Tsuneonella mangrovi: one gene and its partner. The protein of the gene in region 2 interacts with the protein of the main gene of each other region in a pairwise test. Links are inferred from orthologs where the notes say so. Each region holds a gene or a part of one and is shown on either strand. Other genes may lie near its edges. The genes, in order: ligA and leuS.

Region 1 (3,289 bases), 1.3 Mb from region 2 along the record:
GAGGCCGCGTTGCTGAAGGTGCTACACGGCGAATAGCGCGTCACCCATCGGCTGACGGCTCTTTCTGGCCAAGATAGATCAGCAGCATCATGTTCATCGCGCCAAAGAAGAACGATCCATAGAATGGCCCTTCGCCCAAAGGGGCTTGCCACAACTGGAATCCGGCCACGGCGACCGCCTGGAACAGGCCCCACCAGTTGAGAACCGCGCAGCCGATGCCGACTTTCGAATAGACCTTGGCCTTCTGATAAGCGGCAGCATCCCCCTTGCGGGCCCGCCATAACTCGACCGATCCCCACACCAGCATGACGCCAGTGGCGATTTCGAGTGCGAAGACGATCAGCATCCCGAGCAGGATCAGTGGCCCCGGCGGCACCGGCAGCAAGTCCACCGGATAGGCCTCGTGGCCTACCCTCCCGGTCGTGTATTCGAAAAAGGCCCGTGCAGCGCTCCAATTGGCGATATTGTGCGCCACGTAGAACAGCGCCATGACCCCAAGCGCGAGCGAAAACAGCGATTTGAGTGTACGGTCGATCATCGATTCCCCCTACGGTCAGTCCATCGATTTGCGACCCGCATCGGGCGGCTCTTTTCCCCGCCCTGCGCCTCGGGCATAGCAAAAGCGTGGGAATCGACAAAACATGACGCCTGACGATGTGGAAAAGCTGAGCGAGGCCGAGGCCGCGAACGAGCTGATGCGGCTCGCCAAGTCGATTGCTCATCACAACAAGCTCTATCACGCCGAAGACGCACCCGAGATCAGCGACCAGGAGTTCGATGCGCTTGTTCGCCGCAACACCGCGATCGAAGCGGCATTCCCGCAGCTCGTTCGTGCAGACAGCCCCTCCAAGGCGGTAGGGCACGAAATCGCCTCATCGCCGCTGTCCAAGATCAAGCACGCGGTTCGTATGATGAGCCTCGACAATGCGTTTTCGGACGACGAGGTGGCCGAATTCGTCGCTCGCGTGCGGCGGTTCCTGTCGCTCAACGAGGATGAAGCGATTGCCTTCACTGCAGAGGACAAGATCGACGGACTGTCGTGCTCGCTGCGCTATGAAGGCGGCAAGCTGGTGCAGGCATCAACCCGTGGCGACGGCGAGATCGGCGAAGACGTAACCACCAATGTCGCGCATATCGCCGATATTCCCCAACAACTTACCGGCGAGGCACCGGACGTGTTCGAAGTGCGGGGCGAGGTCTACATGGCGATCGCCGATTTCACGGCGCTCAACCATCGGCTGATGGATGAGGCTCGGGCCAAGGCAGGCGAAACGGGCGAGGATTTCGATCCCAAGAAGGTCCGCCAGTTCGCCAATCCGCGCAATGCCGCCGCCGGATCGCTGCGCCAGAAGGACTCACGCGTTACAGCTGAGAGGCCCCTGCGCTTCTGGGCCTGGGGGTGGGGCGAGACGAGCAAAGTTCCCGGTGAAACGCAGCACGAGGTGATGCAGCAGATCGCGAAGTGGGGCTTGCCAATCTCTCCGGGCCTGGCCCGTTGCGAAACGCTTGAAGACATGCTCGCCGCATATCGCAAGATCGCGGAAGGTCGTCCGTCATTGCCCTACGAAATCGACGGAGTGGTCTACAAGGTCGATCGGCTCGACTTCCAGCAGCGGCTTGGCTTCGTTGCCAAGGCACCGCGCTGGGCCATCGCCCGCAAGTTCCCTGCCGAACAGGCTGAAACCACGCTCGAGGCGATCGACATACAGGTGGGGCGTACCGGTAAGCTGACCCCTGTGGGGCGGCTCGCCCCGGTGCTTGTCGGCGGCGTGACAGTCACCAATGTCACGCTCCACAATCGCGACGAAATTGCCCGTCTCGGGGTCCGCCCCGGTGACCGGGTCAAGGTCCAGCGCGCCGGTGACGTGATCCCGCAAGTGGTCGAGAACCTGACGCGCGGCGAGGATCGTCCTGCGTTCGTGTTTCCCGACCATTGCCCCGAATGCGGTAGCGAAGCCGTTGCTGAGGAAGGTGAGGTCGATGTGCGTTGCACCGGCGGCCTGATTTGCCCCGCACAGCGGACCGAGCGGCTGAAACATTTCGTCAGCCGCGGTGCGCTCGATATCGACGGGCTGGGCGAAAAGACCATCGACCAGTTCTTCGCGCTGGGTTGGCTCGAAAGCCCGGCGGACATCTTCCGGCTGCACACCCGGCGCAGCGAGATCCTCGCACTCGACGGATGGCAGGACAAGTCTGTGGATAACCTGTTGGCAGCGGTGGAGAAAAGGCGTTCTCCGGATGCCCCGCGGCTGCTGTTCGGGCTTGGCATTCGCCACGTTGGCGCGGTGACAGCGCGCGACCTGATGAAGGGGCTGGGCGATATCCGCATTCTTCCTAAAAAATCTTCCGAATTTGCCGCGTATCGCGCGGAGCATCCGCGCGGCGACGATGAGAAGGAAAGTCCGTTCAACGCGCGGATGGTCGAGGCGGTCAAGCGCATCTTCGAGGTGCGGACCGATGGGATCGGGATTGCTGTCGGCCATGCACTGGCCGACTTCTTCCACGAACCACACAACCGGCGCGTGTGGTCGGAATTGTTCGAGCAAGTCGACCCACCGCTCTACGTTGTTGAAACAGTCGAGAGCAAAGTTGCCGGTAAAACAGTGGTTTTCACCGGAAAGCTCGAAACGATGAGCCGCGACGAGGCCAAGGCGCAGGCCGAACGACTCGGTGCCAAGGCAGCCGGATCGGTCAGTGCGAAGACCGACCTTGTCGTTGCCGGACCCGGCGCAGGGAGCAAGCTCAAGAAGGCCGCCGAACTGGGAATCGAGATTATCGACGAAGCGGCCTGGGCGAAAATCGTCAATGCCGCAAAATAACCGGCTTCAGCGGGATCGTTGGCCCAATCAGGCGAAGCGTCTCTTACGCAGCCACAGGATGCTCCAGTCACCATCGATCAACCTCGCGGCGAGTCGAAATCCGGCGCGTTTGAATGCTCTCCTTACAGCAGATTCCTGCGTCTTGAGCAGTCCGGCAAGCAGTATGCTGCCGCCTGGCGAAACTGCTTCGGCGAAGTCAGGGGCAAGCGCGATCAGGGGTCGGGCGAGGATGTTGGCGATTAACAAGTCGTAGGGGCCGCGTGCCACCAACAATGGATCATCCATCCCGTCAGCGACGACCATCGTCAGGCCGCCCGGACCGCCACCGGCGGCGATGCCGTTCGTGGCGGCGTTGTCTTCAACAACACCGGTGCAGACCGGATCGATATCGCTCGCTGTAGCGAGCGCCTTCGGCCACAGGGCCATCGCGGCAAATGCGAGCAGGCCGGTGCCGGTGCCGATATCGGCGA
Region 2 (3,434 bases):
GTAACGCGCGCGCAGCGTGCGGCGTTCGCGGCCGACCGTGCCGTCGCTCAGCACGCCGAGCCCTTCGAGCTGATCGTCGAGCCGGACGACCAGTTTGTAGCGCGGCGTCGAGCTTCCGCCGGCATCGAGCCGATCGGTCAGCGCATTGCGCATCAACCAGCCCGATTGGCCTTCGATCGGCGGGACTTCGACTGCCGCCATCCCGCGCGCGACAGTGCCGCTGCCGCCCCCGGCGTACATCGGCTGCAACCCGCACGCCGAAAGGCCCATCGCCAGCGCTCCCGCGGCGAGGAGGCGCGCCAGCGCTGTCATGCGACGATGTTGACCAACCTGTCGGGCACTACGATCACCTTGCGCACTTCCGCTCCGTCGAGCGAACGCTGGACTTTCTCGCTGGCGAGCGCAAGCGCCTCCAACTCGGCCTTGTCGAGACCCTTGGCCACGGTCAGCGTGTCGCGCAGCTTGCCCTTGACCTGCACCGCGATGGTCACTTCGTCATCGACCAGCATAGCGGGATCAACCGGAGGCCAAGTCGATTCGGCAACCAGTTGCGACGAAATTCGGTCTCCCAGAACTTCCCGCATCGATTCTGCCAGATGGGGCATCATCGGCGAAATGAGGCGCGGCAGGATCGCGATTGCGGCCATCTGCTCTGCACACGGGTGTGACTTTTCGATGGCGTTCACGAACTCATAGATCTTCGCGACCGCCTTGTTGAACTGAAGCGCCTCGATATCGGTGCCAACACCAGCGATCGTGCGATGAGCCAGTCTTTTGAGACCAGGATTAGCCGGCGCGTCGACGTCACATTGGGGATCGTTCGCAACCACTCGCCACAATCGCTGGACGAACCGCCCGCACCCTTCGATCCCGGCTTCCGACCACGGCAGGTCGCGTTCGGGCGGGCTGTCGCTGAGCATGAACCAGCGCACTGCGTCGGCGCCATACTGGGCGACGATCGCATCGGGGTCGACGACGTTCTTCTTCGACTTCGACATCTTCACGACCTTGCCGACCGTCACCGGCTTGCCGTCAGCCTTCAATGTCGCGCCGTTGCCTGTGCGCTCGACTTCTTCAGGCCCGAACCACACTTCGCGATCGCCTTCTCGGCGCGAATAGGTCTCGTGCGTCACCATCCCCTGCGTAAACAGGCTGGCAAACGGCTCGGCAAAATCGAGCATGCCGATATGCTGGAGCGCGCGGGTCCAGAAGCGGGCGTAGAGCAAGTGCAGGATCGCGTGCTCGATCCCGCCGATATACTGTTCGACAGGCAACCACTTGGCGACTTCGGCCTTGTCGAACGGTTTGTCCGCCGGCTGGCTGGCAAAGCGCAGGAAGTACCAGCTCGAATTGATGAAAGTGTCGAGCGTGTCGGTTTCGCGTGTCGCCTTGCCGCCGCACTGAGGGCAATCGACGTGCTTCCACGTCGGGTGGCGTTCTAGCGGGTTGCCCGGCGTCTGGAAGTCGACGTCTTCGGGCAGTTCGACCGGCAGCTGGCTTTCCGGCACCGGGACGATCCCGCATGCATCGCAGTGGATGAACGGGATCGGCGTGCCCCAGTAACGCTGGCGCGAAACGCCCCAGTCGCGCAGCCGCCACACGGTCTGGCCTTCGCCCCACCCTTCTGCCTCGGCGCGGGCGATGACCGCGGCGATCGCGACAGCCACACCCATCCCGTCGAGGAAATCCGAATGGACCAGTACCCCGTCGCCCGCTTCGGCTTCGCCGACGAACGGCGCATCGGCCTCTTCGAGGCTCTTGGCGACGACGCGCTCGATCGGCAGTTCGTACTTGGTGGCGAATTCGAAGTCGCGCTGGTCGTGTCCCGGCACGCCCATCACCGCGCCGGTGCCGTAGTCCATCAAGACGAAGTTGGCGATGAACACCGGCAGGTATTTGCCGGTGAACGGGTGCAGCGCACCAATCCCGGTGTCGAACCCGAGTTTTTCGGCGGTTTCGAGTGCCGCTGCGGTGGTCGCGCCGCGCTTGCACTGTTCGACGAACTTGGCGGCATCGCAATTGCTTGCGGCAACCTGCTGCGCGATCGGGTGGTCGGGCGCAACCGCGACGAAGCTGGCGCCGAAGATCGTGTCGGGCCGGGTGGTGTAGGCCTCGACCTCGCCGCCATCTGACAACGCAAAGCGAAACTGCAGGCCCTGGCTCTTGCCGATCCAGTTTTCCTGCATCAGGCGCACCTTGTCGGGCCATTTGTCGAGACCCGCCAACCCGTCGAGCAAATCTTCTGCGAACTGGGTGATCTTGAGGAACCACTGCGAAAGCTTGCGCTTTTCGACCTCCGCGCCCGAGCGCCAACCCTTGCCGTCGATCACCTGCTCGTTGGCGAGCACGGTCATGTCGACCGGGTCCCAGTTGACCTCGCTTTCCTTGCGGTAGACCAGCCCTGCTTCGTAGAGCTTGAGGAACAGCGCCTGTTCGTGGCCGTAGTATTCGGGGTCGCAGGTAGCGAGCTCGCGGCTCCAGTCGAGCGCGAAGCCGAGGCGCTTCAGCTGCGCCTTCATGTTGGCGATGTTGGCCCGCGTCCAGCCGTCGGGGTGGACGCCCTTCTCCATCGCTGCGTTCTCGGCCGGCATCCCGAATGCGTCCCACCCCATCGGGTGGAGCACTTCGTGCCCGCGCATTTTCTTGTAGCGCGCCAGAACGTCGCCCATCGTGTAGTTGCGCACATGGCCGATATGGATGCGCCCCGATGGATAGGGGAACATCTCGAGCACGTAGCTCTTGGGCTTGTTGCTGCCAGAGTCGGCGGTGAAGTTGCCCGCTTCATCCCAGGCGCGCTGCCAGCGCCCGTCCGCCGCAGACGGATCGAAACGCTGATCGGTCATGGGAAAAACTCCGTTCCGGTCAGCCCGCGATCGCCTGGCGGCGCAGGTCGCGCGCCTTGGTGAGGATTATATCCTCGAGGCGCTGCACCGTCGCGGCCTGCACCGGGGCGTCGACCCAGGTGCCGTTCTGCTTCACTTCGCGGCTGGCGGCGACCCGCAGCGCATCGGCGCGCAGGTCCTGGTCGAGGATCGATACAGTGACCTTCACGCGCTCGTTGGGGTCGCGCGGGTTCGAATACCAGTCGGTAACGATCACGCCGCCCGAACTGTCGGCCTGAAGCAATGGCGCAAAGCTGACCGTTTCGAGCGCCGCGCGCCAGAGGTACGAATTGACCCCGATGGTCGTAACGTTGGCGGCCGCGAGATCGGCCTTGGGCCGCGAATGGCCGCCGCAAGCGGCAAGCGTAGCGATCGCGGCGACAGCCAACGTGGCGCGGGCGATGCGGAGGCGGTTCGAAGTGACGGTCATATTGGGGGTCGGTTATCCTCGAAAGTGTCCAAGCGAGCCTCTAGAGCGCGTGGCCCCGGCAGGCAAGGTGCTCGCGCGGCAAATGCACCGCCGGGCCGTGAACGCGGGCTGAATTGGCCGCA

Evidence for each region.
Region 1: the proteins of leuS (region 2) and ligA interact in binary tests that used the Escherichia coli proteins (3 or more experiments, as listed by UniProt). The link is inferred for Tsuneonella mangrovi from one-to-one orthologs.

The regions. Positions count from the first base shown.
Region 1 is NZ_CP022889.1:390,418-393,706, reverse strand. Bases 258-3,230 are described here. They hold ligA (NAD-dependent DNA ligase LigA), read left to right. Parts: upstream 258-641; coding sequence 642-2,819; downstream 2,820-3,230. Other genes in these bases: CJO11_RS01885 (50S ribosomal protein L11 methyltransferase), read right to left, coding at 2,847-3,230; CJO11_RS01895 (DUF2165 family protein), read right to left, coding at 258-538. In the rest of the region: CJO11_RS01900 (alpha/beta hydrolase family protein), read left to right, coding at 1-36; more of CJO11_RS01895, read right to left, coding at 41-257; more of CJO11_RS01885, read right to left, coding at 3,231-3,289. UniProt on the Escherichia coli protein: DNA ligase that catalyzes the formation of phosphodiester linkages between 5'-phosphoryl and 3'-hydroxyl groups in double-stranded DNA using NAD as a coenzyme and as the energy source for the reaction.
Region 2 is NZ_CP022889.1:1,697,704-1,701,137, reverse strand. What follows is about bases 77-3,194. They hold leuS (leucine--tRNA ligase), read right to left. Parts: upstream 2,844-3,194; coding sequence 309-2,843; downstream 77-308. Other genes in these bases: CJO11_RS08290 (DUF3576 domain-containing protein), read right to left, coding at 2,863-3,194; lptE (LPS assembly lipoprotein LptE), read right to left, coding at 77-312. In the rest of the region: more of lptE, read right to left, coding at 1-76; more of CJO11_RS08290, read right to left, coding at 3,195-3,312.